Regions from separate parts of the Paenibacillus sp. FSL R5-0636 genome, predicted to be linked through region 1. Evidence: riboswitches for the same ligand, from Rfam matches in the RefSeq annotation. Region 1 holds a riboswitch; each other region holds the start of a gene.
What was found. Region 1 has a riboswitch for cyclic di-GMP ahead of MKX34_RS03230 (transglutaminase-like domain-containing protein). Riboswitches for the same ligand answer to the same signal wherever they lie in the genome.

Region 1 (7,644 bases):
CGGTGAAGGTTTGCCGGAAGGTCAGGTCAGCAGTATAGTGACTATGGGGAATCCTCTTATCTGGTGGACGGGTATTTTTGCGATGCTGGCAACGCTGTGGATTACGCTGAAACGTAAAGATAAGAACCTCTACATGATCTGGATCGCCTTCTTCTCGCAATATGTTCCGTGGATGCTTGTCCCAAGAGAAACATTTATTTACCATTATTTTGCTATGGTACCATTTATGATTCTTGGTATTGTATATATAATGAAGTTGCTGGATAGTAAATTCCCTGAGGCCCGTTACGTACAGTATGTCTATGTAGCCGTTGCTTTGCTGCTCTTTATCGCTTTCTACCCGGTACTGTCAGGGATGCAGGTGAGTGGAGATTACGTAAAGGATATGCTGCGTTGGTTCCCTACTTGGGTTTTCTAGGATTTAATAAAAATCTATAAAATAAGTTTATGCATGCAGCGTTATTATGAAGTGTAGATGGATGTAACGCTCCAAAAAGCTTGTAGGAGGAATAAAGGTGAAAGCCAGATATAGTGTGATTGTACCCATGTTCAATGAGGAGCAAGTAATTAGCCATACTTATGAACGTTTGAAAAAAGTAATGGACGAGTGCGGCGATACTTATGAGCTGGTCTTCGTCAATGACGGCAGTCGTGATCGTTCCGCCCAGATGATTCGGGAGATCTGTGAACGAGACGAGCATGTCAAGCTGATTGACTTCTCGCGTAATTTCGGACATCAGGTAGCGATTACAGCTGGCATGGACTATGCCGAAGGTCAAGCGGTTGTTGTTATTGACGCTGATCTTCAGGATCCTCCGGAGGTCATTTTGCAAATGATCGAGAAGTGGAAAGAGGGCTATGATGTTGTATATGCGAAACGCCTGAAGCGCCACGGAGAAACGATGTTCAAAAAGGTCACCGCGAAGCTCTTTTACCGCCTGCTCAGCAGTATGACAAGTGTGGATATTCCTACGGATACAGGTGATTTCCGTCTTATTGACCGTAAGGTATGTGATGTCCTGCGGGGACTTAAAGAAAAGAACCGCTATGTCAGAGGTTTGGTGAGCTGGGTTGGCTTCAAGCAGACTATGGTGGAATATGAACGGGAAGAACGTTTTGCCGGAGAAACCAAATATCCGCTGAAGAAAATGATTCGTTTTGCGTTAGATGGCATCACCTCTTTTTCACATAAGCCGCTTAAAATTGCTACGTATATTGGATTCTTTCTTTCATTCTCTAGTTTTCTTTATTTATTTTTCGTCTTGTTCCAAAGGATATTTTTCACCTCCTGGACGGTTCCGGGCTGGGCTTCCATTGTAGGCGTCAATCTGCTCTTTAACGGTATCGTTCTGATGCTGTTGGGTGTGATTGGGGAGTATATCGGACGGATTTATGACGAGTCTAAAGATAGACCGCTATATATTGTTAGTGAGACTAAAGGCTACCAGAACGAAGAACAACTGGACCGCCGGAAGGACCACAATGATGTCAGATAAGAACTTGCGCGCTGCATTCATACAGTTCCTCAAATTTAATGCCGTAGGTTTACTCAATACGCTGATTGATTTTGTGATTTTTACATTGTTGAATTCACTAGGGATGGTATACGCATTGGCGCAGGTGATCTCCTATAGTGCAGGTACGGCGAATAGCTTTATTTTGAATAAAAAAGTAACCTTTCGTGATCGCAACCGGGGTAATAAAGAAGGCTTCGACCGCGTGCAGCTGGTCAAGTTTATCGTGCTGAATCTGGTAGTGCTCGGAATATCACTGCTGCTAATGCATCTGTTGACAGACAAACTAGGTATTCAAGTCTTGATCTCCAAGGTGCTGGTTACCTTTATCACGGTGATCATCAATTTCTTTGGAAGTCGTATATGGGTATTTTAAACATTAATTTCAGGCAGAAGGAGTTGCTATGCTTAAAGGCAAGTAGCTGTTTCTGCTTGATTTGTATATAACCATAGAAACAATATACGGAGGTGAATAACATTGCGTAAATTCTCCTATCTACTCATACTGGCTGGGATACTTATCATGTTATATCCGACAGCTAACGAATGGTACAACGACAGGCAGCAGGAGAAGTTATTAGAAACGGCTGAACTAAGCACTGCCGATAGTACTCCCCAGCCAGATTTGAAGAGCAGGTATGCTGAAGTTACTCAGCTGTTAGCAGAGGAATCGGTTCTGGATGCTCAGGCACAGCCCCAACCCCAAGAGACAGAAAAGCCTGAACCGGAGATTGAGGTCGGTGGCAAAGTAATCGCACTAATTGAAATCGGTAAGATTGATTTGAAGCTGCCTGTATTAGAAGGGGCTACAAAAGCTAATATGAAACATGCTGCAGCCCATATGAAAGAAACGGCACCCCTTGGAGAGATCGGAAATGCTGCAATCGCGGCGCATCGGGCTCGAACTACGGGTCGTTTGTTTAACAGATTGAATGAGGTTGTTGTGGGGGATGTTATCACGGTAAAGACTAGTGATCAGGTGTTTAACTATGAGGTATACGATATTTCTGTTGTAGATCCGAGTGATGTCTCCGTTCTTGACGGGAATGACAAGGATAAGATTCTTACTCTGATTACATGTGATCCGCTAGTGAATCCAACGCATCGGCTGATTGTTCATGCCAAATTAACAAAAGGAGAATAGTGAATGACAAGAAAACACAAATACCGGGAGATATTTATAAAATAATGGGTAATCTAGTAAATTAGGTCTTGTTCACAACTATAAATATGATAGTATTATACTATGAAAGCTAAACACGATAACGGCAAACCTTCCGAAAGGTAGGGACGCAAAGCTAAAGGGCCTTTTCCCGAAAGGATGGCAGCCAGCTACCGAATGAAGAGGCTTTTTTTGTTTGTTTCAAATGGATTCTATCAACTATATCTAGTAAAGCTAGAACAGATAGAGCTTATACGATAACGGCAAACCTATCGAAAGGTAGGGACGCAAAGCTAAAGGGCCTTCCCGAAAGGATGGCAGCCAGCTACCGAAAGGAGTTTTATCCGTGAAAAAGGTTTATTTTATGCTGGTGGCGCTGTTCGTCCTAATGACTTCAGTTCCGGTAAGTACAGCTCAAGCTGCAAGTGCAGATGCCAGCTGGTTGATTACATCCAAAGTGGCTCAAGGTGTTATTGGTATTAACTATGATATTCCGAAAGATAAAAGAATCAAACTCATGATCACCAAAGATAACAGCAGCTATACTTATAACTTGTATGCTTCTGGACAAGCTGAGGACTTCCCTTTGCAACAAGGAAATGGGACTTATAAGGTTTCTGTTCTGGAGAACACAACCGGTAATAAATACAAAGCGTTATATTCCGAAGTAGTAGACGTAACCATGAGTGACTCGAATTCCGTATATTTGGGCTCCGTACAGAATGTGAAATGGAGTTCTTCTGATAAAGCGATTGTCAAAGCTAAACAATTAGTACAAGGCAAAACAACAGACGAAGAGAAAGTTAAAGCGATCTATAACTATGTAGTTGCGAATGTACAATATGACTACTCTCTTGCTAATAGTGTAACTACTGATTATATTCCAAGCATCGATAAGACATTGACTACTAAAAAAGGGATTTGCTATGATTACGCTTCTCTTTTTGCCGCAATGCTGCGGAGTGTAGATGTTCCTGCTAAGTTGGTAATGGGGAATACAAGCTACGTTACGCAATATCATGCATGGAACGAAGTGTTGCTTAATGGGAAGTGGGTTACCATTGATACTACAGTGGATGCAGGACTTGCAAAGAGTGATAAGAAAACCGATTTAATTAAAGCCTCAAGCAAATATACTGCGGCAAAATACTATTAAATTCGTTGCTATAAACATAACTCTATTAAATAAACAACTAGCTTAATTATTAAGCTAGTTGTTTATTTTTATATTAGGGGTTGCTTTTCTATTAATAGTTGGGGTATTATAGGTAAGCGTTGTTAGACAGCGTACAGGCGATACAAACGAGGCTGATAAAAAGCTTCGAAAAATAAAGCTTGCATTTCTGAAAACAACATGATATATTATAAGAGTTGCTGCTGAGGCATTAAACGGCGTCAACGAGAACTTGATCTTTGAAAACTGAACAACGAGTGAGTAGGAAATCACGTAAGTGATATCCAAAATTAGAGAATTAATTTTCGTCAGATGTTTCAAAATGAGCATATCGCTCTTTTCAATACTAATTGGAGAGTTTGATCCTGGCTCAGGACGAACGCTGGCGGCGTGCCTAATACATGCAAAGTCGAGCGGAGTTATTTTGAAAGCTTGCTTTCAAAATAACTTAGCGGCGGACGGGTGAGTAACACGTAGGCAACCTGCCCTTCAGACTGGGATAACTACCGGAAACGGTAGCTAATACCGGATAATTTCTTTTTTCTCCTGAGAGAAGAATGAAAGACGGAGCAATCTGTCACTGAGGGATGGGCCTGCGGCGCATTAGCTAGTTGGTGGGGTAACGGCCCACCAAGGCGACGATGCGTAGCCGACCTGAGAGGGTGAACGGCCACACTGGGACTGAGACACGGCCCAGACTCCTACGGGAGGCAGTAGGGAATCTTCCGCAATGGGCGAAAGCCTGACGGAGCAACGCCGCGTGAGTGATGAAGGTTTTCGGATCGTAAAGCTCTGTTGCCAGGGAAGAACGTCCGGTAGAGTAACTGCTATCGGAGTGACGGTACCTGAGAAGAAAGCCCCGGCTAACTACGTGCCAGCAGCCGCGGTAATACGTAGGGGGCAAGCGTTGTCCGGAATTATTGGGCGTAAAGCGCGCGCAGGCGGCTATTAAGTCTGGTGTTTAAACCTTGGGCTCAACCTGAGGTCGCACTGGAAACTGGGTGGCTTGAGTACAGAAGAGGAAAGTGGAATTCCACGTGTAGCGGTGAAATGCGTAGATATGTGGAGGAACACCAGTGGCGAAGGCGACTTTCTGGGCTGTAACTGACGCTGAGGCGCGAAAGCGTGGGGAGCAAACAGGATTAGATATCCCGGTAGTCCACGCCGTAAACGATGAGTGCTAGGTGTTAGGGGTTTCGATACCCTTGGTGCCGAAGTTAACACAGTAAGCACTCCGCCTGGGGAGTACGGTCGCAAGACTGAAACTCAAAGGAATTGACGGGGACCCGCACAAGCAGTGGAGTATGTGGTGGTTTAATTGAAGCAACGCGAAGAACCTTACCAGGTCTTGACATCCCTCTGAATCTGCTAGAGATAGCAGCGGCCTTCGGGACAGAGGAGACAGGTGGTGCATGGTTGTCGTCAGCTCGTGTCGTGAGATGTTGGGTTAAGTCCCGCAACGAGCGCAACCCTTAACTTTAGTTGCCAGCAGGTAATGCTGGGCACTCTAGGAGTGACTGCCGGTGACAAACCGGAGGAAGGTGGGGATGACGTCAAATCATCATGCCCCTTATGACCTGGGCTACACACGTACTACAATGGCCGGTACAACGGGAAGCGAAGCCGCGAGGTGGAGCCAATCCCATCAAAGCCGGTCTCAGTTCGGATTGCAGGCTGCAACTCGCCTGCATGAAGTCGGAATTGCTAGTAATCGCGGATCAGCATGCCGCGGTGAATACGTTCCCGGGTCTTGTACACACCGCCCGTCACACCACGAGAGTTTACAACACCCGAAGTCGGTGGGGTAACCCGCAAGGGAGCCAGCCGCCGAAGGTGGGGTAGATGATTGGGGTGAAGTCGTAACAAGGTAGCCGTATCGGAAGGTGCGGCTGGATCACCTCCTTTCTATGGAAAATCGTTCTCTGCAATGAGGACATTCAAATCGGAAGCTCAGCTTCCAAAACTCAGGTTTAGGCCTGTTACTCACTCGTTGCTCAGTTTTGAGAGTTTAAGCTCTCAAGTAAGACTTGATCCTTGAAAAACTGGATACCGAAACGAATTTGCGTTTTAGAACATCTTTTAGCAACTAGAAAACAAGTAAATGTTATTAGTGAGATTTTTCTTCGGAAGAATCAAGGTTAAGCTAATAAGAGCACACGGAGGATGCCTAGGCGCCAGGAGCCGACGAAGGACGTGGCGAACAACGAAACTGCCTCGGGGAGCTGTAAGCAAGCTTTGATCCGGGGGTGTCCGAATGGGGAAACCCAGCTGTGGTAATTCGCAGTTACTCATACCTGAATACATAGGGTGTGTAGAGGCAGACCAGGGGAACTGAAACATCTAAGTACCCTGAGGAAGAGAAAACAATAGTGATTCCGTCAGTAGCGGCGAGCGAACGCGGAACAGCCTAAACCTAAGAGCTTGCTCTTAGGGGTTGTGGGACGTCTCACATGGAGTTACAAAGGAATATGGTAGGTGAAGAGGTCTGGAAAGGCCCGCGATAGAGGTAAAAGCCCTGTAACCTAAACTGTATTCTCTCCGAGACGGATCCCGAGTAGTGCGGGGCACGTGAAACCCCGTATGAATCCAGCAGGACCATCTGCTAAGGCTAAATACTACCTGGCGACCGATAGTGAAACAGTACCGTGAGGGAAAGGTGAAAAGCACCCCGGAAGGGGAGTGAAATAGAACCTGAAACCGTGTGCTTACAAAAAGTCAGAGCCCGATCTATGGGTGATGGCGTGCCTTTTGTAGAATGAACCGGCGAGTTACGTTTAACATGCAAGGTTAAGCCGAGAAGGTGGAGCCGCAGCGAAAGCGAGTCTGAATAGGGCGATTTAGTATGTGGACGTAGACCCGAAACCGTGTGATCTACCCCTGTCCAGGGTGAAGGTGCGGTAACACGCACTGGAGGCCCGAACCCACGTACGTTGAAAAGTGCGGGGATGAGGTGGGGTAGCGGAGAAATTCCAATCGAACTCGGAGATAGCTGGTTCTCCCCGAAATAGCTTTAGGGCTAGCCTCGGTATAAGAGTAGTGGAGGTAGAGCACTGATTGGGTGCGGGGTCCGCAAGGATTACCAAGCTCAGTCAAACTCCGAATGCCATATACTTATTGCCGGGAGTCAGACAGTGAGTGCTAAGATCCATTGTCAAAAGGGAAACAGCCCAGACCATCAGCTAAGGTCCCCAAGTGTGTGTTAAGTGGGAAAGGATGTGGAGTTGCACAGACAACCAGGATGTTGGCTTAGAAGCAGCCACCATTGAAAGAGTGCGTAATAGCTCACTGGTCGAGTGACTCTGCGCCGAAAATGTAACGGGGCTAAACACACCACCGAAGCTATGGCTAGATACTATGTATCTGGGGTAGGGGAGCGTTGTGTAGGGGTTGAAGGTGTACTGAAAAGAGCGCTGGACACTACACAAGTGAGAATGCCGGTATGAGTAACGAAAAGATCAGTGAGAATCTGATCCGCCGAAAGCCCAAGGTTTCCTGAGGAAGGCTCGTCCGCTCAGGGTAAGTCGGGACCTAAGGCGAGGCCGAAAGGCGTAGTCGAAGGACAACAGTTTGAAATTACTGTACCACCGTAATCCGCTATGAGCGATGGGGTGACGCAGGAGGGTAGTGACGCGGACTGATGGATGTCCGTCTAAGCAGTGAGGCTGATGTGTAGGCAAATCCGCACATCGATAAGGCTGGGCTGTGATGGGGAGCGAAAATTATAGTAGCGAAGGTCATGATCTCACACTGCCAAGAAAAGCCTCTAGCCAGGAGAAGGTGCCCGTACCGCAAAC
Region 2 (7,644 bases), 900 kb from region 1:
CAGATACTTAAGTTTCTGGAGAATACAGAGCTGCTCCGGCAGCTGTTCGAACTGATTATTGCTTAGGTATAGAAAAGAATCCAACCCCTGCAATCCGCCAATGCTCTCCGGCAACACCTTCAGCCGATTATGGCCTAAATCCAGCATTCTTAGGTGAACTAAGCGACCGATGTTCTCGGATAACTGTTCGATTTCATTGCCCGCATAATTAAGTGCCTCTAATTCGTCATGAAGGAAGAGCTGATCGGGAATCTCTTTAATATGATTGTTGTACATGCTCAGTTCTAGCAGCGGATTGCTCTCAAACACGACATCTGGCGTTTCAATAAGTCCTTTTCCGTCAAAATTATATTTCATGAATGGATCTCCTTTGTAATTTGTATTGGCATCAAGCCTATGTGACAACGTTACGATAGAATATAACAGGATGATGATTTATTATCAGTATGTTGGCATACAAAACTATGGAATGTGTTAGAAAGGAATAATGAGATGGAAGCTTCTTTTTGGACTGGCACTCGCTTTTTTCAAGGTTTACCCTCGGAGAAGATCGAGGCGGTCTCAGGATTATTCACTTATAAGGCATATTCTAAGGGGACCCTGGTGTTTGCAGAATCAGATCCGGGGGATTATGCCTACATTATCTATTCGGGGATTATAAGGGTGTACGCTACCACGAAAGGGAAAGAGCATACCGTAGATCTTTTTGGAAAAGGCGATTTCTTTGGCGATCTGGAAGTGATCCATCCCTCCAATATAAGAGTGCTGTCTGCGGTGGCTATGAATGATACTGTATTATTTGAGATTAAACATGAGCTTTTTAAGCAGATGCTTGCCGATTACCCGTTGATTAAGGAGCAATTGATGCTGCTGCAAATGGACCGTTTATTTTTATCGAATCGGTTATTACATGAAATGAAATTTCATGATGCGAGAGCGCGTGCGATATTTACGCTGAGAAGACTATACCAAAGATTTGGAGTAGAGGAGCAAGGCAAACAGAGGATTGATCTTCGATTGACCCATCAGCAGTTCGCGGATATGATCGGAACGTTAAGGGAGACGGCTACCCTTGTGCTTAAAGATCTGCAAGAGCAAAAGATTATTGAGATTCAACATCAGCAGATCACCGTGTTAGACGCGACATATTTACTGGAGTATACGGATTTCGATTGAGAAGAGCCGTTCCGGGATCTTTTTCAGAGAATCGATTATTAAAGGGGTTATGAATATGGCTTGTAATCATTGTGTAGTAAGAGAGCTGAATTTTCAAATCAAGGCTCATGGTGAGCTTAATCTTAGGGTTTTACCTGAGGTTATTCATCACTTGAGTAGAAGTAATACGATACATAAGGTAGAAGAAAATGTGATTACGATTAAGGAAGCTGAAGCGCGAGATCTTCTAGATTTCTGTAACGATCATATGGAGTCCGGGAAAATTGAATTTCGTATAGATGACCAAGCATGGAGACCTCTATCCGAGATGTCTACTGTAATGGATATGAAGTGGATTGATGAGGTTATCACTAAGGGTCTTGTTACTTGTTACTTCCAACCGATTGTGAACGTAAGGGAAGAGATTTTTGCATACGAGCTTTTATCGAGATTTAAAAAAGAAGATGGATCCCTTATCTATCCTAATGAGATCTTTGCGGCAGCACGGAATCGTGGGCGTTTATATGCTTTAGACCGGTTATGTAGAATGACTGCCGTAAAATATGCTGCGCCCTTAAATAAAAAAACGTTTATTAATTTTATCCCTACATCAATTTACGCTCCAGAGTTCTGCTTAAGATCAACCGTTGAACTGGCCAATCAATTAGGCGTCGACCCCTCTCTTTTTGTCTTTGAAGTTGTTGAGACGGAGAAAGTGGATGATCTCGCTCATTTGAAAGCTATTTTGACATATTACAAGGATCGGGGATTTGAATACGCTTTAGATGATGTTGGTGAGGGCTTCAGCACGATCGAGATGTTATTGGAGCTTAAACCTCATTACATGAAGTTAGATATGAAATATGTTCAAGGCGTGTCCAGTGATCCGAACAAACAGAAAATAGCTAAACAATTTTTAGAAAAGGCTTTAGAAATCCAATCTGTTCCTTTAGCAGAAGGTGTGGAGTTTAGAGAGGACTTTGAATGGCTTAAGCAGAGTGGTTATCAGTTGTTTCAGGGATATTTATTTGGAAAGCCTGATCCTATTCCCAAACAGTAATCCTAATGAGTATATATCGGTCCAGAGGATGAGATGAATTTCAGGTCAGAGTCTGAGTACAGCCAACCCCCGGGGTTGTATAATTTAGGTAATTTGAAAAGGGGGACGGGATGGATATGAAATGGCATCAATTTGTAACGCGCTGGGCGGATTCTAGGGGCTTTGATGGACGAGAAATTGATTATCAATGGCCTTCTCCCTCATTTCCGGTCATCAGTATTCGTAGTAATTTAGGGCGATACTCAGGTCAAAAGTATGGTCATGGAAGTAAACCCCGTGTAAAGACAGCTGTTGGTTTAATCGCTATTGGAGATGTAGCTGTCGGATTGATTTCCATAGGTGCGATAAGCGTGGGCGTACTTTCCTTAGGAGCAATATCACTGGGAATGTGGTTAGCGATTGGAGCAATAGCACTTAGCTGGCTTGGCTTCGCAGTGGGAGCGATTGCGATTGCAGGAGTGGCTGTAGGAGCGATCGCAATCGCGGAAAAAGCGTTGGGGGCCATCGCCATAGGGGATACGGCGTTTGGTGCGATAGCGATAGGCAGGATCGCTGGGGGTGCCATAGCTATCGGACAATGGGCATATGGTGTAATCGCAGTTGGCGAACATGGTTTCGGATTAATTCCCATCACGGGCGATGTGTGGAATTGGTTCCGGCGTTTGTTCGGATCGGGGAGTTAATTAGACCTCCAGTCCTAAAGGATCCCATTCTCTTCCGGGATAGTCGATAAATAATATCTATCACATGAGAAAAACTAATTGCAATTACCTATACTCATTTCATACCAATTAATCATGCGATCAGATCTAGGCTTATGTTACTCTTTGAATGTATTCGAAACTTCATAGGCAAACCTATGGAAATGTAGGGACGCAAAGCTATAGGGACTAAGGTTATCATAACTATTGTCAGCCAGCTGCCAAAGAGTGTGTAACGCTTTTTGTTAAAATATAAGAAAGTATAAGTTATACACCTATACTTAATATCTTATATTTCTCGCTTAAACGCTTACCGTCCTTATAAGGACGCCGAAGACGTTTATGCTTGTTAAGGTTTAATAAAAATTAAGTCTTAATTTTTAGGCGACTTTATACGCAATCAAGCTACTCTTTTGGGGTAGTTTTTTTTGTGCCCATTTTTGGGCACTGGAGAGATTCATATGACATCTGGGGGTAAGAAGAGATGAAGAAAATGATTGCGATCGCTACATCGGCGGCCATGTTGGCCAGTTTTTCGAGTGAGGCAGGTTATGCTTTAGCAAGTGAGGCAAGCAAGGTAAATGTAACAAAAACAGTCGCGCAAAGTAAGGTCAACTTATTAAGCAACGCTTCGGTTATTCCGTTTGAGCTGTACGGCAAGGATGTTCTAAATGCCTATAATGAGGTTTTTAGAATGAATCCAGCAAATATTAAAACCATCACAAATAACGGTGGCAACTACTCAGGCTCACCTATAGCTAAGGCTATGGATGGGGATATGAGCACGCATTGGGAGACTGGCAAACCGAATAGTTCAACGTTTACGAATGAGGTTGTGTTTGTTTTCAATGAGTCCACTGAATTAAATAGAATGGTCTATGCCGCTAGGCAATCTGGTGCTAGAGGTAAAGGTTTTGCTCAAGAATTTGATATCTATGGCTCCACTACCGATGCGGGTGATTTCACACTCGTGTCTTCTGGAGAATATACAGGCTCAACCGGTGATGTAGTGGAGATTCAGTTCGCACCTACGGCTTTTAAGAGACTTAAATTTGTCTTCAAAAAAGCGAACCAAGATTGGGCGAGTGCGGCTGAGTTTTCTTTTTATAAAGAGGATAGTGTCTCTGCTAAAATGAAAAATTTATTTACAGATGATACCTTGAGCCAAGTTAGTGCTGCCTTTAATACGACAGAGAAATTAACAGCTTTAGAGAATGAAGTGCAGGCACATCCACTGTATACGCAGTTTAAAGAAGAGATAGAGAATGCAAAGATCCTTTTGGAGAACCATCAGGTAGACGCAACGGCAGCCAAGGTTTCGAAGCTAAAAGGGTATGGTACAGCCTATGAAAATGCCTATAGCCAAGCTTATAGAATGCCAAATGCAAACGTATCAAAAGTAACGGTGAACGGTGGAAGCTACCCAGGTACGAAGCCTGAATATATGCTGGATGACCAGCCCACTACGCATTGGGAAACGAACAAAAACAATGATGCAAGCTTCACGAATGAAGTCGTGTTTGAACTAGCGCAAGCGGAAGTGCTGGACAGAGTGGCTTTTTTGGCTAGAGATAACCGCAAAGGATTCCCAGAGGCTTTTGAAATCTATGCATCAGAGACGAGTAAAGGAGAGACCTTCCAACTTGTATCTAGCGGAACCGCGATTAGTACCAATGATTTTCTGGAATTTAAATTCGAACCGACGAAGTTTAAAAGATTAAAATTTAAGTTCACAAAAGCTAATATTAACAGACCTTTTGCGGCTGAATTTAGATTTTATACAGAAGATAAAGTAAGCGAAGCTGTAAATGGTATTTTCACAGATGGAACGATGAGTGCGGTTGTGTCTGCTTATAATAACGTTGCAAAAATCAATGAATTGGAGGAAGCGGCAAAAGTACATCCGCTCTATCCAATCCTTAAAGATTCATTGGAACTAGCTAAGAAGCTGGTTAATGGCGAGGTTCAAATCGAAGGTACCATCATAGAGGCGGAGCAGCGTGGAGATATGAAAAAACATGCTCAGCAAAACCTGAGAATAGGCTTCGGCACGAACAACCAGCCTACAGGACTTGCGGCAATGCCTGGCGAGACCATCAATGTTTATGTGGATGCTGCTTCGGGTGATAAGTTGCCTTCTTTGATCTTTTCTCAACAAGAGGGAGCTTGGAATAGTTGGGCTAGGGGCGTACAATTGCGTGCGGGCAAGAACACTATAACTGTACCTGAAATTGCAACGACTAGTGCTTATGCTCATGATGTAACTAAGGGCGGCACCGTTTATATCGTAAATCCCTATACAGCTGAGGAGCAAGGGAAGGCGCCACTGATCCGCTTCGAAGGTTTAGAAAAGATTCCTTTTATGACCAAGACCACGGATCCAGAACAATTCAGAACCTTCTTAACCACATACAAACAAAGATTAGACGAAGATAAAGCGGCTCATCCAAATGTTCAAGATCGCAAACTTATCGATGTGGTAGAAATGGCCAGCGATCATGTTATTTTTACAGGAACTGCGACTGAAGCGTACAACAAATTTATTACGCAAGGAAATAACCCGCTGGATACCGTAACTGGGTATGACACCTGGATGAAAAGCATTTTTACCTTCTATGGCTTGGATGGCAGTAGTGAGATTCATGATGCCAAGCTAATTCGTGAGAATATTCGATTGATGCAGCCTTATGGTGCGATGTATGCAGCGGGAGATCATACAGGGATCCAACTTGGAACAGTAGGAACCATGTTAGGTGATTTTAACAAAGCTTATCCGGGCTGGGGACTGAATCACGAAATTGGGCATCGCTTGGCTATGGGTGAACGGGAATATGGCGAAGTAACTAATAATATGGTGTCTATGTTTATGTCTGTCGCGGCGAATTCGATAGATAATCGTATACCGTATGAATCAGATATCTATAAATATGTCCTCGAAGAAAATAAAGTGGTAATGAATCAGCAGGGCTTATTTGCACAACTCGGAGCCTATTGGCAGCTGGAGCTGGCACATCCGGGATACTGGACAGAGCTGACCAAGCTATATCGGGAGCGGAAGGTCACCCTTCCCAACGGTGACAATTCCAAGCAGCAGTATTTGGTGGAGTTCTCCTCCGAAGTACTGGGATTAGATTTAAGCAGCTATTTTGCCAGACATGGCTTCACTGTGAATCCTGAGACAAAAGCGAAAGTAGCCAAGTATCCGGCACCGCAAAAGTTATGGTATTTAAATAACTCGGTGATTAATTATGAGGGAACTGGAATAGCGGATAAAAATCTGGCCATTAAGGTTAATATCACACCTAACACCACGGCTAGAACGAACACGTTAAGTTTCAGTATAGATAAAGAGCTTAAGCAAGACTTTTTAGGATATGAAGTGTATAGAAATGATGTGTTAGTTGGTTTTACAGGAACTGACCAATTTGTGGATCAGAATGTAGATGCGAGTATCAACTATACGTACAAGATCGTCGGTTATGATAAAAAGCTGAACCCACTGAAGCCCGTACAGGTTAAAGCCTTTAAGCCAGCCTTGTCTGTTGAAGATCAGCTCACTTTAAAGCTTAATCAAACCTTTGATCCGATGAGCTATGTAAAAGCGGCTAACTATCTAGGAAACGATATTACTGCGGATGTCTCTCTGAAAGCCAATAACGTTGATGTAACGCAAAAAGGCAACTACGAAATTGTATATGAAGTGAAAAGCGAAGGGGTTACGAAAACGAAAACCACACAGGTTACGGTAACGAGCGACTACGCCTATATTTCCGATCTCAATGCCAAGTCAGTCGTTGTAGGCTGGGGTGAATTAAAGAAAGATAAAGCTATTTCCGGGGGAATCATAACCCTTGTTCGCCAAGGATTGGCTGCGACGTACGCGAAAGGGATTGGTGTTCATGCCAACTCTGAGGTAGTTTACGATATTGAAGGTAAGGGTTACGACTTCTTTGAAAGCTACATTGGGATCGATCAGGCCATGAAAGGGAAACCTTCCTCGGCTACTTTTGCAGTGTATGTGGATGGAGAACAGAAATTTGAGAGTGATGTTTTCCGGGCAGGAACAGAACATCAATTTGTGAAAATCCCAGTGACTGGCGCAAGAGAGGTGAAGCTGGTCACAACAGATGCTAAGGATGGCAATGCTTCAGACCATACGGTATGGGCCGATGCGAAGTTCTCGAATAATTCAAGCAAACCTATCATTACAGTGCCGGAAGAGACAAACTTCGTTAAGCTGAACAGCGAATTTGATGTGTTGAGCGATGTAACAGCTTTTGATACGGAAGATGGTAATTTAATTGGAGCCGTTGAAGTACAATCCAATGGATTCACATCAAGCAAAACAGGGACTTACAACGTCGAGTTTTCAGTTACAGACTCAGATGGAAACTCCGCTGTGCAGGCCAGAAAGATTGTTGTATACAGCGCTAGTAAATACCTGAGTGATGTAGATTGGCAATCGGCAAAAACGGATTATAATGTGGTTCGAAAAGATAAGGCTAGCTCTAACAATCCGTTTAAGCTGCTGGTAAATGGTGAGGTCAAAGAGTTCGCTAAGGGCTTAGGAACCCATGCCAGCTCTGAAATCGTGTATAATCTGGCGGGTGCAAACTATGAATATTTTGAAACGTATGTAGGGGTTGATAGAAATATCCCTGAGCAGAGCAACTCCAGTGTAATTTTCAAAATCTTTGCCGATGGGGCAGAGGTTTATAACAGCGGACT
Region 3 (7,644 bases), 1.7 Mb from region 1:
TGTGAGGATTTCTCATCAAGCTGTCTGCCCATCAACCGGTGAAAAGCTTCGATCACCGTTACCTGATATCCAGCTACATGCAGCGCCCAAGCGGTTTCGATTCCCTGCACTCCACCACCGATTACGGCTACATGGCTGCCATCCTGCAGGTTTTCTTTCAATCTGTCCGCGTCGTTCATGTCCCGGAGGGTATGGACATTGTTCAGGCCGGAGCCTTCAAGGGAAAGTTCACGATTCTTCGCTCCCATACACAGTAAAAGCTTATGATAAGAAACACTCTGCCCATCTTCTGTCACAACAATTTGCCGGTCCGGGTGGACAGAACGGATTCGTGTCGAGGTTTTTACGGATATACGGTTATCGCGGTACCACTTTTCCTTTTTAATCAGCACCTTCTCACTGTGCAGGTCGGTAAACAGCCCTTTAGTCAGCTTAATCCGGTTATAGGGCAGTTGGCTTTCCTCCCCGAGGATCGAAATTTCCGAATCTGCGTCTTGATCACGGATGGCTTTGGCGGCATGGACGGCGGCTACTCCGCCGCCAACAATAACGTAATGTTTTGTCATCCTATGCTCCCCTCCCTAAAATGAACTCAGCAGCAAATCCGATACAAATTCAGCCGCATTTTTAATTTTTTGAACTTTCTCAGGCTCTTTCGGGGAAAACCTGATTCGTACAGGGAACTCTACATGTGTCATCCCCGTGGATTTAATAACCTCAGATGTGCTTTGCACCGTCATGTTTGTTCCATTCAGATAATCCTGAATGACTTCAATGGCTTCACCACTCCAACCGTAGGAGCCAAAGGCTGCAGCAAGTTTGCCTTCCAGATTCATATTGTGCAATTCTTTCAGAATGTTCTCCAGATTCCCAATCATGTCCGCGTATTTAGTGGAGCTGCCAATAAAGACCGCGTCAGCTGACATTATGCTGTTCAGAATATCGGTGGCACTGCTTTTATCTGCATCCCAGACCTCTGTCTCAATATTATTTTCCTGCAAGCAATCCTGTATAATTTTGGCCATCTTCTTGGTACTGTTTTTGATGGTGGTATAAACGATGGTTGCCTTTTTTCCTTGCGTCGTTTCGCGGCTCAATGTGGCGTACATCTCGATATATTTACGTATGTCCTCCCGGATCACAAACCCATGGGAAGGAGCGATCATCCGGATCTCAAGATCCTTAACAGCCTCTAACAGTGTTCTTACATATCTTCTATGAGGATGTATAATAGCTGCGTAATAGCCCTGGAAATCTTCCGTAATATCAAACCCGGCTTCATCGCTGAATAGATTCTCCACCGCAACATGCGTGCTGAAAATATCACAAGGAAATAAGATTTGATCTTCGATACAATAGGTTATCATCGTTTCGGCGGTATGGAGATACGGTGTTTCTTTAAACAGCAGCGTTTTCCCGCCAATATCCAGCTTGTCTCCATCTTTAACCACCAGGAAGTTCCGGCTATGAAGCTTGTACATTTCCTGCAATTCTGGAACAGCAATCTCGGTGCATACGATCGTGGCATTTGCAGCCTTGGCAGCGAGAGCTGCCAGTCCACCAGAGTGATCAGGCTCTGTATGATTAATTACAATGTAATGAATATCTAGAAGATCAATCATTTCACCCAGGCACTCGGCATATTCACGTCCGAATTCCATATCTACGGTATCAATGACAGTTGGCTTACCTGTTTTTAATAAATAAGAATTATAGGTAGTTCCTTTTGCCAGAATCAGGCGGTGAAATGGAACCTGGCGGTTATCGATTTTGCCTATCCAGTAAGTATCCTCGGCGATTTTTTTGAATTGTGTACTCATTTCTTTAACCTCCAATGTTTGATTGATAATGTTTATCAACAACCTTATTTTATTATGGTTGCCAAACAAAAAAGAGGATTTGAATCAAATTATAAAAGTTTGAAAAAAATGAATACCTTAAATTTAGACGATCTAAATAAAGTGATTATGCGTTGGGTCACATTTTAAATAAAAAGCCACAAAAATGTTTGCACTTCGCCTTAAAGAAAGAATAACCCATAACAACTTTATGCCATATCCTAATGAAAATAATAAAAAGGTGGATATCCATGACTGAAATACAAATAGCTGCTGTGGGAGATCTAATGGTCAAACGTTATATTATTTCGGATGCTAAACAGCCTGACGGAACCTATTCGTTCAGCCCCCTGTTTGCAAAAGTAGCTCCTTATCTAAAACAGGCTGATTTGACAATTGGCAATCTCGAAACCACCTTTGCTGGAAGTGGCTCCGAATGCCGGAAAAGCCCACGTTCAGGCGGTCCGATATTCAAATGTCCAGACGAACTGGCCCCTGCACTTAAGCAAGCCGGATTCGACGTATTAGTAACGGCCAACAATCATTGCATGGATTATGGTGCCCCGGGTCTGGTTCGGACGTTACGAGTTCTAGACCGTAATGGAATCGACCACACGGGAACAGCTAAATCATTAGAAGAATCCAAGAGAACTCTTATTAAAAACGTCAAAGGAATTACGATCGGCATCCTCTCCTACACAGCAGGAACCAACCGAATTCCTGTACCAGTGAGTAAGCCATGGCTGGTTAACCGGATATCTACGCCCAAAATCATTCGGGAGATTCGAGATTTAAAAAAGAAAGTCGATCTAGTCTTGCTTTATCTGCATTTCGGAAGCGAATACCGTTACACTCCAAACAAGAGGCAAAAAGAGCTGGTCAATCTCTTCTTTAAAAATGGCGCCGACATCATACTGGGGTCTCACCCACATGTTCTACAACCGTTAGCGCTTCGTGGAAAAAAACAATTCGTTATTTACTCATTGGGGAATTTTGTTTCGACTAAACTAATGAATATTCCTTATACACAAAGCGGTATCATTCTTACGCTTAAAATAAAGAAGGATGAAAAAGGACACACGAGTATAACTAACGTAGGTTACATTCCGACTTGTGTAGATCGAAGAATAAAAAGCGGCAGGAAAATTACAGAGATCATCCCCATCCGCGACGCATTAAAGAGAAGCGACACCGACATAAAAACAGAACGGCGAAATCTCATGAATCGAATGTTGAAACATACGACAACAATCTTAAAGAGGGAATAGAGTCGTTACAGTAAAAATAACGTTCCGCGGAATTACCGCGGAACGTTATAGATATAGCTCAAAACTGTGTTTGGGTTTAGCGTAAACGATCAGGCATCATTAATTTAAGGAATTCTAGAATACCATTCTCTACTACGAGTTCTTCTCTATCTTGATCAGCAAGTACTCTTCTGATGATATCTTCATTACCCTCCAGCACTTTACTTGTCCAATGAGGATCAATGATAAGAGAACGTCCTACTGCTACTAATTCAGCATTTGTCAACGTGTCCTCTGCATCCTGTTTGGTACGGATATCTCCGACCCCAATTAAAGGTACACGGCCATTGATTTTCTCATGTACATATTGCAGGATTGATTTTTCTTTAAAATCTTCTGATGCAGATACTTTCTTAAAATCCCCTAATGAAATATGCAGATAATCTAGCTTTTTATCAGCTAATTTATCAATAAGATAAAAGGTATCGGTGATTTTAATTCCAGGCTCTTCATATTCTTCTGGAGAAAAACGATAACCGACAATAAAATCCTTAACCTTTGAATTGTCAACGACAGCAATAACCGCATCCACTAATTGGTTAATGAAATTAAATCTTTTCTCTAAGCTTCCGCCCCATTGATCATCACGACGGTTGGAGTGTGGAGAGAAGAACTGTTGGACTAAATATGTGTTTGCTCCATGAATTTCTACCCCGTCAAATCCAGCTTGAATAGCACGTTGAGTCGCTTTTTTAAAATCCTCAATTACACCGAAAATTTCATCTTCTGTTAATGCTCTTGGAATTTCTGCATTCGGACGTTCGGCAGCAATGGCGCTGGAGGAAACTGGTTGTACGCCACGTAGTATTTTTGAATCTGTCATTCTTCCTGCATGGAATAGTTGTAAAATAGCTTTTGTTCCATTTCGTTTAATAGTAGATGCTAATCGGCTAAGGCTAGGAATAAATTGATCGGAGGAAACACTAAGTTCACCTTCCCATCCTTTTCCACCCTCTTGTACATTTGCTGCCGCAGTGATGACCGCACCTACTTCGCCCGTTCTTAGTGAATAGTATTTCAATTCATCTTGTGTTACTACACCGTCATAAAAGCTCATTCGCGTGGTCATTGGAGCCATAACCACTCGATTTTTTAATGTCAGTCCTCTGCGAAAAGTTAATGCTGTGTCTAGTGCTATCATCTTTTTCCCAACTTTCATTAAATTATATTAAACAAAATATTATATACATGCGCATACATATAAATTACAGCAATGATTTATTCTTGTCAACTAATAAAGAACTGCTGTTGAATACAACAAAAAGCGCTGTTCAGCGGAACAGCGCTTTTTGCTCGATATGAATCGTCCTTATTATTCTAGTTCGGCCGGTTTTACAATGGCTGTACCTTTATTATTCTTGGAATATTTAGCTTCGATTTTCGTGGTGTATGTATCTTTGGCTCCGTCACTTACCAGCACATAACTCAGATCGACTGTCAGCTTTTCCGTTTGCCAGGTCTTAGTATTGACGAATAATTTCCACGTTACGCTTTTGGGTTGAACTGTCTCACCATCCCAGAGGTTCTCCTGGTCATAGAGTTTGATTATCCCCTTAGCTGCTGTCGGATCGGTTACCGTGAATTGTAAGACCGTTTGTGCGCCAGCCGTGCTGACTTTCATGGATTTTTTATAACTTTTGACCGAATCAAGCATGGAAACAGGATCGTATTGGCCTTTAGAGTAAAAGGCATCCCATTCCGTTTTCTCCAGTCCAAGCCAATACTGTGCATCAGGATCGATCGGCTCCCCGTCATCGTCGTAACCTTCATCTTCAGATTCATCGATCAGTTCACTTCCGTCTACAAGATAGTAAAACTCCTTGTCATTGGCATATAGACTGTACGATGTTTCTAAAAGACTACTAGCGACAGTGCCTGCTGCGGCAAAATTCGGCAGACGGTTGATATCCAGCTTCAGAGTGTTGGTGTTGCTGATACGCACCCCGCCGCTTTGAATATCCTGTTTTTTGGTCACATCCAGATGGAAATTCTTTATTGCTTTGGAGGCTGCCGTTACTTTGCTGATCATCTGATCCGCGGTTACTACTGTTGAGGTAGCTGCAGACACTACTCCTGGATTAGACATCCATCCGATCGTTCCGGACAGCAATAAAGCACCTACTGCCAAACTAGTACCTATTGTTTTGAAAAAACTGTTCATGTACTTCCCCTTTCGGCCCCTTGCGATAATGTAACGCCGTATAGGTCGAAATAATAAAAGAGCTCAAAATAGACTACATATTCTTAGAGCTATCCTTTATGCTTCATAAGACATCCCTATGGCGGCCTGGCGATCATTTCCTTCTGTCGAAAGGCTTTAGACCCATGGCTTTGTGTCATCATCTTTCGATGATTTTACCTTTAACGCGGACATTCAATTAGTTTTAATAGATTAGGGACGCATGTCCCACCGCTAATTTTATCATGGTTATAATTACCTGTAAACGACTTATCTTCCATTCGAATTCGCTATGATACTCAGAAGAAATACTAAAGTTTTGCATTTTTCCAATTCGTCCAAGTTTTCCAGATATCTGAGGTTCAGCTGAGTTATACTATCAATCCGTTTCGGTATATCACTATGCTATGATAAGTATGTTTTTTAGTTTCTCTATCCATCCAAACATTTTCTTAATATATAACTCTTATAATTATTTTAGTTTTCTTAGAAAGGATGATTTTCATGGTTAATATCCTTGTTGTCGAGGATGATATAAAGCTTAATCAAATTATCTGCACCTATCTTTGCAATAATGGATACGACGCTAAAGGGTGTTTAAACCCACGAGAAGCATATGATTTGATGTATAACAGCCTGTATGACCTTATCATCTCAGACGTTATGATGCCAGAGATTGACGGCTTTGAATTTGCGGAAACGGTTAGGGCTATTAACAAAACGATCCCCCTTCTTTTTGTTACCGCTCGTGATGATATTTCCTCAAAACAAAAAGGGTTTCGCGCTGGAATTGATGATTACATGGTCAAACCGGTCAATATGGACGAACTGGTAATGCGTGTGGGCGCTTTACTTCGACGTGCAAATATTGCCCACGAAAAAAAACTGAGGGTAGGAAGTCTTATGATGGACGCGGATGATATGACAGCAACGGTAAACGATGAGGAAATCCCTGTGACGGTACGGGAATTCAACATACTCTACAAAATGCTTTCCTACCCCAAACATACCTTTTCCCGTGCCCAGCTAATGGACGAGTTCTGGGGCATTGGCAGCGAAACCAGCCTGCGTGCCGTAGATGTATACATCGTCAAACTTCGCGACAAGTTCTCTTGTTGTGTGGACTTCAAGATCATGACAGTGCATGGGCTTGGCTACAAGGCAGTGCTGCAATGAGTAAGAGGCAGGAGCAGCATGCCCGGTTCAAGTCCAAGCGTTTTTCATGGAAAGAGTTTTTGTGGACCTTTATTGTGCTGTCCACGCTAACAGCAGGTCAAGCACTTATATACGACGCCTACATTTCAGTAGAACGCGTTCCAACTCAATACATCTTTGGAATCACTGGATATTGGATCATTGTTGCCTTCATTTTTTGCCTTGTCACCGCACGGCAAAAGTACATCGCCTTTGATAAACCCATGCGTAAACTCAGCGAGGCGGCAAACCAGGTAGCAGAGGGAGATTTTTCAGTCTATCTTGAGCCGCTTCACAGAGCGGATAAAAAGGATTATGTAGACGTGATGTTCGAGGATTTTAATAAGATGGTTGAAGAACTGGGCAGTATTGAAACCCTCAAAAATGATTTTATATCGAATGTATCCCATGAGATTAAAACACCATTATCCGTCATTCATAGTTACGCAATGGCATTGCAAACTGTTGATTTGTCGCCAAAACTTCGAACGGAATATACTGAAACTATCATTTCGGCCTCCCAAAAATTAACGACACTGGTGATCAATATTCTGAAGCTAAACAAATTGGACAATCAGGAGATTAATCACGTTGCAGAGCCCTATGATCTGTGCAGGCAGCTATGCGACTGCGCCCTTACTTTTGAAAATTATTGGGAAGAAAAGAACATCGAATTTGTGGCGGATATAGAGGACCGTGCTATCATTCATGCCGACGAAAGCATGCTAGAGATCGTATGGCTTAATCTCCTCTCCAATGCTTTGAAATTCACACCCCCTGGCGGTAGCATCACCTTATCGCAGACTTCAGATGAAGATACAATTACGGTTATGGTATCAGATACTGGCTGCGGAATGGACGAGGAGACGATGAAACATATTTTCGATAAATTCTATCAAGGCGATACTTCTCACTCCGGGGAGGGTAACGGCCTTGGTCTTGCTCTTTCACTGCGTGTTATTGAACTAGTCGGTGGAACCATATCTGTTAAGAGTGAGCTACGCAAGGGCACGACATTCACAGTCCAATTAAAAGCTGAGAAATAAGTAATTCCCTTAAACCATAATTCATTATCTTGATAAGATCAAAAAAAGCAGTCTGAATTCGCAAAACGAATTCAGACTGC
Region 4 (7,644 bases), 180 kb from region 1:
TAAGACAATCCATGCCCCGCTTGCGGCACTATGAGCCTCTCTTTTGGACTCTGGCATGCCTCATACAATTCATTCATCATAGCAAAAGGTACAAAGTTATCCGCATCCCCATGAATAAAAAGAATCGGAACCTTCGCTTTCCGCACTTGTTTTAATGTAGAGGCTTCACCAAAACCATACCCCGCCTTCAAGCGGGTGATTAGACTTGCACTTTGAACGAAAGGGAAACTTGGCAAACGATACATGCGTCGTAGTTGGTAAGATAATTGTGCTTTTACTGAGGTATAAGCGCAGTCCGCAACAATAGCTTTTACCTGCGGCGGAAGATCTTCCCCTGAGGTCATTAGCACTGTAGCACCGCCCATAGAAACACCGTGAAGCACAATTTGAGCACTAGACCTAGTCTTTTTAATCATGTATTCAATCCATTGCAAATAATCTTTTCGTTCCGGCCAACCAAAACCAATGTAATCCCCTGCGCTATCTCCATGCCCCCTTGCATCGGGAATTAGGATGTTAAAGCCTAAGTTCTCGTAGTAGATTTTGGCGTACGCCCCCATATCCTTTGCTTTACCTGAATAACCGTGGGCTAGAATGGCTGTGCGTCCCGCAGCACGATTAGATTGGAGTAAGAAACCTCTTAGTTTAAGTCCATCTGCAGATACGATCTCAATATTCTCGAAGCTCTGGCGAGAGACCCAATCCTTCCCCTCCCCCCAAGAAGCTCCGGCAACCGGAGGATCAGCCTTCAGATTAGGATTATTACTTAGAAATACCTTTGGTGCTCGTTTAATAGCAATACCATAGAAGAAAAATCCCACATAGATTAGAATCCCTATGATGATTACAGCGCTAATAATGAACCATATCAATTCGCCTTCGCCATCCCCTCTTCATTTCTTTTGCAACAAGAGTATACCATCTACTTAGAATGCACCAAACTATCGCAATCATGACATACAAATAGAGCCGCCATCGGGACACCCCCCGAAAGCGACTCTATGTTGCTCTACCGTTTATTATTTATTCTTTTTGGAGAACTTGGTTCTCATTAATAATCCGATAAGTGCAAAACCCAAACCTGCTACATAGTAAGGTGCAGGACTTGATTCACCCGTTTTTGGCAATTCCTTCACAGGTGGCTTACCTAATGGGATCGTATCGTCCACTACGATGATTTCATCAGGTGTTGGTGTTGGCGTTGGTGTCACTGCCGGTACCGGACCTAATGGGATCTCATCATCATCAACAAGTACTTCTGTGCTATTCGACGGTGTTGGTACTGGCGCTGGTGTCGGCGAAGCTACAGGCCCAAGCGGCACAGGATCTTCTGCAAGAACTATAGTGCCAATTACGGATGATGGCGTGGGTGTCGGGAACACCGAAGTCTCTGGTGTTGGTGTTACCTCTGGCGTTACCGTCGGTGTCGGTGTTGCTTCAGGCGTTACCGTCGGTGTCGGTGTTGCTTCTGGCGTTGGCGTCGGCGTTGGTGTCACTGTTGGCGTCGGCGTCACTGTTGGCGTCGGCGTCGGTGTTGGTGTCGGCGTTGGCGTCACTGTCGGCGTTGGCGTCGGCGTCGGCGTTGGTGTCACTGTTGGCGTTGGCGTCGGCGTTGGTGTCACTGTTGGCGTTGGTGTTGGCGTCGGCGTTGGTGTCACTGTTGGCGTTGGCGTCGGTGTTGGCGTTGGTGTCACTGTCGGCGTCGGTGTCGGCGTTGGTGTCGGTGTCGGTGTCGGTGTCGGCATTGGTGTCGGCGTCACTGTTGGCGTAGGCGTTGGTGTCACTGTCGGCGTCGGTGTCGGTGTCACTGTTGGCGTCGGCGTTGGCGTTGGTGTCACTGTCGGCGTCGGTGTTGGCGTTGGTGTCACTGTCGGCGTCGGCGTTGGTGTCACTGTCGGCGTCGGTGTTGGCGTCGGCGTCGGCGTTGGTGTCACTGTCGGCGTCGGTGTCGGTGTCACTGTTGGCGTCGGTGTTGGTGTCGGTGTCGGCGTCGGCGTCACTGTTGGCGTCGGTGTCGGTGTCGGCGTTGGTGTCACTGTCGGCGTTGGCGTTGGTGTCACTGTCGGCGTTGGCGTTGGTGTCACTGTTGGCGTTGGCGTTGGTGTCACTGTTGGCGTTGGTGTCACTGTTGGCGTTGGTGTCGGCGTTGGTCCAGGTTCATCACCATCGTATGGATAGTGGTGAAATTCACCACCACCAGTCCCTTTGAGTGAAGCCGCCACTAAAGTACCGTTAATCTGACCATTAATAAAATCAACATGAGCATAGGGGGCAAGTATGCTTCCCATTACACCTATGCCTGCCATATCAAGATACGCAGCTTGGCTAAAGTTAAGCAAAATTTTCTTGCTGTTCAACACGTTATTAGGTAGAAATCCGAAGTTTTTCATTTTTACGTTAGAACCATCAATATTAATAATTGCTGTAGATCCTGAAGGAACATTTATTGTAATTCCATAGGTATTAGAGACGTTATCTCCTGGAACATTAAAAACATTGACCGCAGGATCTGTACCTGTCAGGGTAAGACTGCCATATTGGTACACTGTTGTTCCATTCGCCGGCAATGCTGCAAGTTCTGCTGATTTGTCCTTCAAAGACTGACCTACGGCTGAAAAGTCAATCGTACTCCCCTGTCTTTTTGTACCTCCCTTGAGGAGCGTTACATTCCCTGAAAAATCTCCCCCGTGCACGATATTCCCATAAACAGTACCTCCGTTGAAAGTAAGATTCCCTCCAACAACAAGTGTGTCAGTCAAGGAAACCTCAGCAGCGGTCAACCTATCTCCAACACTATAGTTGGTTAAAGTAACGTTACCTCCAGCAGCAAACCTTCCTTCCGTATCCGAAACCGTTGTTATATCCCCTAGAATAAACACGTTGTAGACCCCTGCAATTCCCAATGTAGAAGAACTACTAGCTCCAGCAACTCCAGCTCCTAATGAGGAAAGCCCACTACCTACCGTCAAAATCCCAGCTAATACAAGCGAGAGTAACGGTCTTATTCTTCTTTTCAAATGGCACACCTCCTAAAACTATGATTTATATTAATCAGAATAATTACCAGAAACTCTAAAGGACCTAACAACAAAAAAGACCGCCAAAAAGAAGTGGAATTCCCTTCTCATGGCAGTCGGACGGTCATTGTGCCTTTAAGACACTTTAGACTCCTGGACTTTGCGTCCCGCCCTTTCAGACGGTTTGCTATTATCATGACTATATATATGTATTACACTGCAAGTCCAGAACTGGTAGCCGAAGCATTCTCTCCAATAACCGTCTATGACTTTTAATACTTTTTGAATTAATAACAGTTTAGCGCCCGGCACCCACAATTGTCAATCAATTCCTTTCGATGATCCCCCTCATTATTACCATACAAAAAAAGCGCCTAAAGGCGCTTCGCATAAGGTTTTTCATTAAATTTTAAAGTAACTGTATATAGCCCAATATGGATATCCATAAGGGAACACTCAGAATTAAACCAAAAAACAATCCACGCTGGAGGCTGCCCTCTTTTTCCATCATAATTCTCCTTTATGTGCGTCCGATACATTAATTTTTATTATTACAATTTTAATATAATTTATTCTTCGTTATTTAGTTGTGAATTTAATCACATTGAATAAGCTGTTTAGAAATACCATTGATTATTTTTGGAATATCGGGGTAGAATACGAATATACGTTCCTATTAGAGGTGATGAGATTCATGCATAGAGCAGAAAGCAGGGACAACATGCTGGTGAAATCTTATTTATTGCTTCCGATGATTTTATCAGCTTTCGAACGGGACTCCGCCATTTTATCTACACACTTACGAACACCCGCCCCTTATCTGGAGGTGCTTGGAACAGCTGCTGCAGTAGCTACAACAGATCTAAGGGATGTTCGTGCAGAAATGAGAAGACGGGGAATCAAGGTGTATGAGCAAAACAGACTTAATACGGGAATTGAAGCCAAGTATATATGTCGTGGCTATCACGAACGAATGCTGCTGTTGAATGACATTGTTGCGGCTCAGGCTGCCATCCATATGCGCAGATACCTAGGGCTGGATATTTCCTCTTTTAAGAGTTACGAAGAACAGTATCAGATTAAATAAAGCTGTATAGAAGCCGCTCTACTCTCCCCCCAATCAATTAGTGAACAAAAAAATAGGCCTTACCATGGGAGTTGGCAAGACCTGAGAGAGATATACCACAAAACACTGGGGGGTGTTTGGTGTCTTCAATATATACCTCGAACCTGAAAAAAAGCTGATAGGCACATAAAAATTACATTAAAAATATCATTCGCCGTTCAGAAGTGATCCGAATGCTCCCACAAGCTTAGCCGACCTTTGGCTGGAATTGGATGGCGCAGTGAGTGAACCTCTTCAAGCTTCCAGGCAAAACGTCCTTCGCTATAGTCGCCAAAATCATATTCGTTCCCATTGATCCATTCCCTTAAATCCACCTCTGGAGTAACCACATAACATCCCGCGAGCTGACCTGTAGCAATAATAGCTCCTGTCGGCAAATTATTTGCTGTATAGCCATGTTTCGCCAATACTGATTTGTACGGTTCCTGTTCACAAATCTTTTTGTCAATCCTCATTCCGGCATGGATGCCTAACTCGCCGCGGTAGGCTGTTCTCCATGAACGAGTTTCAAACTCTTTTTCACCAAGAGCAATTAAGGTCGCCCAAGGCTGCCGTATTGTTATACACCGCATGATATCTATCCCCTTTGTTTATGTTGGACGTTTGTCACGGATGCCACGGATCTCGATCTCGCGTTGTGTAATCTTGCTCTCCTAGACTTGATAAATAATCCCAACCGTTTGGTCGATACTCATTTCCATGATTGATCGCCTCTAAAAATAAGAACATTCATTTTTATTATATACAAACAAAAGTTCTTATAAAAATATCAATATTATTGACATTCACCTGTAACTCCCCACAATTTAAACAAATAAAATAATTAAAATTGATAAAGGAGAATATAGTTTGTATACTAATCAAGTAGTTAGTGTGCAAACTATTTAAAGAGGGGAATTAATTTATGGACAACCCAGGACAGTTATTAATAAGAGTAAGTCTTGAAATGAAAAAAAGCTTAACAAAAAAACTTTTACTTTATAATGTAACAGCTCCTCAATGGGCAGTATTAAAAGATATATCTATTCATTTAGAAGGAACAACTCCAGCTATGATTGCAGAGCGAACTTACTCGGATCGCCCTACAATAACGGGTATACTCGAGCGACTTAAAGCAAAAGGACTTCTGGACATTAGAGATAATCCAAATGATAAACGATCAAATCTTGTATTTATTACAGATTCGGGAATGATAATTAAGAGTCAAATAGAAGTTCTTAGTGACGAAATCATGGATAACGCACTTAAAAATATTTCTGAACAAGAAATGTCCACGTTTATGAACGTGCTTAAAATGATCTATTTAAATATTAGTTAGGGAAGTGAGACTTATGATTCTAATCACAGGGGCAACCGGTAATGTAGGACGTGAAGTGGTTAACGAACTAAGGAAAAGTGAAACACCTTTTAAAATTGCCTCCCATCGAAAAGACAGTGAGTATGTTTATTTTGATTTTGAAAATGCTGATTCTTTTCGTCCAGCGTTAACAGGAGTGAAAAAATTATTTTTACTGCGCCCTCCTCATATAGCTGACGCAAAAAAATATTTCCAACCCCTCATAGATATCGCAAAGGAAGTCGGAGTTGAACACATTGTGTTTCTATCTCTATTGGGCGTAGAGAAAAACCCAATTGTTCCACACCATAAAATTGAAAAAATCATTAAAAAATCAGGAATTCCATATACTTTTTTACGCCCAAGTTTCTTCATGCAAAACTTAATTTCTCAACATGGGGAAGAGCTACGTAAAGAAAAGGAGATCTATGTACCCGCAGGAAAAGGCAAGACTAGCTTTATCGATGTTCGTGATATCGGTACTGTAACAGCTAGAATCCTAACTGAGAATGGTCATGAAAATAAAGGTTACTCGTTAACGGGAACTGAAGCGCTAGATTACTATGAAGTAGCTGAAATTTTATCTGAAGAGCTAGGAGAAACAATCAAATATGTTAATCCATCAGTTCTTCAGTTTAGAGATAAAATGTTAACAAAAGGAATTCAAAAAGAATTTGTGACTGTTATGATTGGAATTTACTTCACTGCAAAAATTGGATTAGCCAAAAAAATCACGCCCGATTTACAAATATTACTTGGTAAAAGACCCATTACATTCAAAGAATTTGCACATGACTATAAGTACGAATTAGTTTAATCATGGTGGTTTTTTGGCTAAACCATCAGGAAGCATTTCAGGATACATTGTTACTGCCGCGTGCGAGGGGAATCAATAAAGGTCGTCATAATGGATATGCTGCTGTTTATTCTTATATTGGTAATGTACAAAATGCTATGCCTGTGCAACCGATTTTAAACTAATGTCGTAACCACTAGAGGGGAAGGTCCATGATTCAAAAACCACGTACTACTATTAAATGGACTCTTATTTTTGTTTTTTTGTTATTAGTCACCGCCTGTAGTAAGAATGATGAAGTTTTGAAAGGAATTGTACATACAATAGATGTAGAAAATAAAAGAATTTTAGTAATTTCCGAATTAAAAGAAGAAGACTTGAACAAGGAATACAAGGAGGTGCTCGAATCTAATGAGTACTCTCAAGCCATTTGGGTAAATAAAGTTGCACCTTCTAAATATAAAAAAGGCGATGAGATTAATGTATTTTTTGAAGTAAGTGATGATTCATTCCCTGCACAAGTTACCGCCAAAAAAATCACCAAAATCAAGAATTGAGCAAAAAGAATAGAATCTACTATAAAGAAGCGGCTTCTCCAAAGGGACGGCGCTTCTTTATTATGAATAATCTCTCCCGGACGAAACATTTGCATAATCTGAATATAATAATTCTGGAACATTCTGTAAACTGAAAAAGCTCACCAACCGAAGCCAGTAGGCATAATCCCAAGCATTTGGGAATTTACTCTTTGTTGGAATTACTGAAACCTTACGAAACAACTATAGGAGCTTATACTTAATTCTCATTGTTCAAAAAGCATCTCAATCTGGTGAAATACTAATAACATTCGTAGATTGGAGGTTTACCATGACAGAAATTGACGAGAGAAAATGGGGACAACAGGATCCTATCAAAGAACCACCAGATCGTTATGCACAGTTTTTAAAAGTTGTATCACTAACCTTCGTGGCTGTCACATTCACTATTATTTTCACTGAGATGAACAGGGGCAGCTTTCCCCTTAAGCTCATTTTCTTTGTTATTGGACAATTCTTCATTTATGGATATGTGATGAAAAATGTGTCCAAGACCTCAGAAAAATTCAAAAATTTCTGCAAGAAATTAAAAATAAAACTACCCATTCTCTACATTCTATATTTCTTGTTTCTCTTCTATATTGGGCAACCATATTTATAAATTTACTCTGTGCAAAAAAGTGACCCCACCACTTTCGGCAGGGTCTAGATCTATTTTATAAGGGGGTTATGTGATTACTATAATCCTCTTAGCTTAAATAAGTATGAAGCCCGTCTAAAGATTTGCTGAAATATTATTATTTTTATCGAAACCGATCAAATATAGTAACGTA

Region 2: linked by a shared signal. The riboswitch ahead of MKX34_RS31415 (NPCBM/NEW2 domain-containing protein) and the one ahead of MKX34_RS03230 (transglutaminase-like domain-containing protein) in region 1 are both predicted to bind cyclic di-GMP.
Region 3: linked by a shared signal. The riboswitch ahead of MKX34_RS10665 (DUF6612 family protein) and the one ahead of MKX34_RS03230 (transglutaminase-like domain-containing protein) in region 1 are both predicted to bind cyclic di-GMP.
Region 4: linked by a shared signal. The riboswitch ahead of MKX34_RS02435 (choice-of-anchor A family protein) and the one ahead of MKX34_RS03230 (transglutaminase-like domain-containing protein) in region 1 are both predicted to bind cyclic di-GMP.

The regions. Positions count from the first base shown of each region.
Region 1 covers NZ_CP150232.1:729,573-737,216, forward strand. The annotation lists gene MKX34_RS03210 (phospholipid carrier-dependent glycosyltransferase) at 1-418, shown strand, start outside; gene MKX34_RS03215 (glycosyltransferase family 2 protein) at 516-1,496, shown strand; gene MKX34_RS03220 (GtrA family protein) at 1,483-1,890, shown strand; gene MKX34_RS03225 (class D sortase) at 1,993-2,658, shown strand; cyclic di-GMP riboswitch class I at 2,772-2,854, shown strand; cyclic di-GMP riboswitch class I at 2,929-3,009, shown strand; gene MKX34_RS03230 (transglutaminase-like domain-containing protein) at 3,023-3,832, shown strand; rRNA gene MKX34_RS03235 (16S ribosomal RNA) at 4,198-5,755, shown strand; rRNA gene MKX34_RS03240 (23S ribosomal RNA) at 5,987-7,644, shown strand, end outside.
Region 2 covers NZ_CP150232.1:6,891,529-6,899,172, reverse strand. The annotation lists gene MKX34_RS31435 (leucine-rich repeat domain-containing protein) at 1-357, opposite strand, end outside; gene MKX34_RS31430 (Crp/Fnr family transcriptional regulator) at 493-1,176, shown strand; gene MKX34_RS31425 (EAL domain-containing protein) at 1,328-2,215, shown strand; gene MKX34_RS31420 (hypothetical protein) at 2,326-2,898, shown strand; cyclic di-GMP riboswitch class I at 3,056-3,142, shown strand; gene MKX34_RS31415 (NPCBM/NEW2 domain-containing protein) at 3,401-7,644, shown strand, end outside.
Region 3 covers NZ_CP150232.1:2,422,912-2,430,555, reverse strand. The annotation lists gene MKX34_RS10685 (FAD-dependent oxidoreductase) at 1-566, opposite strand, end outside; gene MKX34_RS10680 (FprA family A-type flavoprotein) at 582-1,820, opposite strand; gene MKX34_RS10675 (CapA family protein) at 2,090-3,106, shown strand; gene MKX34_RS10670 (NADH-dependent flavin oxidoreductase) at 3,183-4,304, opposite strand; gene MKX34_RS10665 (DUF6612 family protein) at 4,458-5,306, opposite strand; cyclic di-GMP riboswitch class I at 5,424-5,515, opposite strand; gene MKX34_RS10660 (response regulator transcription factor) at 5,829-6,500, shown strand; gene MKX34_RS10655 (HAMP domain-containing sensor histidine kinase) at 6,497-7,564, shown strand.
Region 4 covers NZ_CP150232.1:547,927-555,570, reverse strand. The annotation lists gene MKX34_RS02440 (alpha/beta hydrolase) at 1-872, opposite strand, end outside; gene MKX34_RS02435 (choice-of-anchor A family protein) at 1,020-3,017, opposite strand; cyclic di-GMP riboswitch class I at 3,126-3,216, opposite strand; gene MKX34_RS02430 (hypothetical protein) at 3,712-4,104, shown strand; gene MKX34_RS02425 (ASCH domain-containing protein) at 4,302-4,715, opposite strand; gene MKX34_RS02420 (MarR family transcriptional regulator) at 5,048-5,461, shown strand; gene MKX34_RS02415 (SDR family oxidoreductase) at 5,475-6,296, shown strand; gene MKX34_RS02410 (DUF3221 domain-containing protein) at 6,488-6,832, shown strand; gene MKX34_RS02405 (hypothetical protein) at 7,143-7,472, shown strand.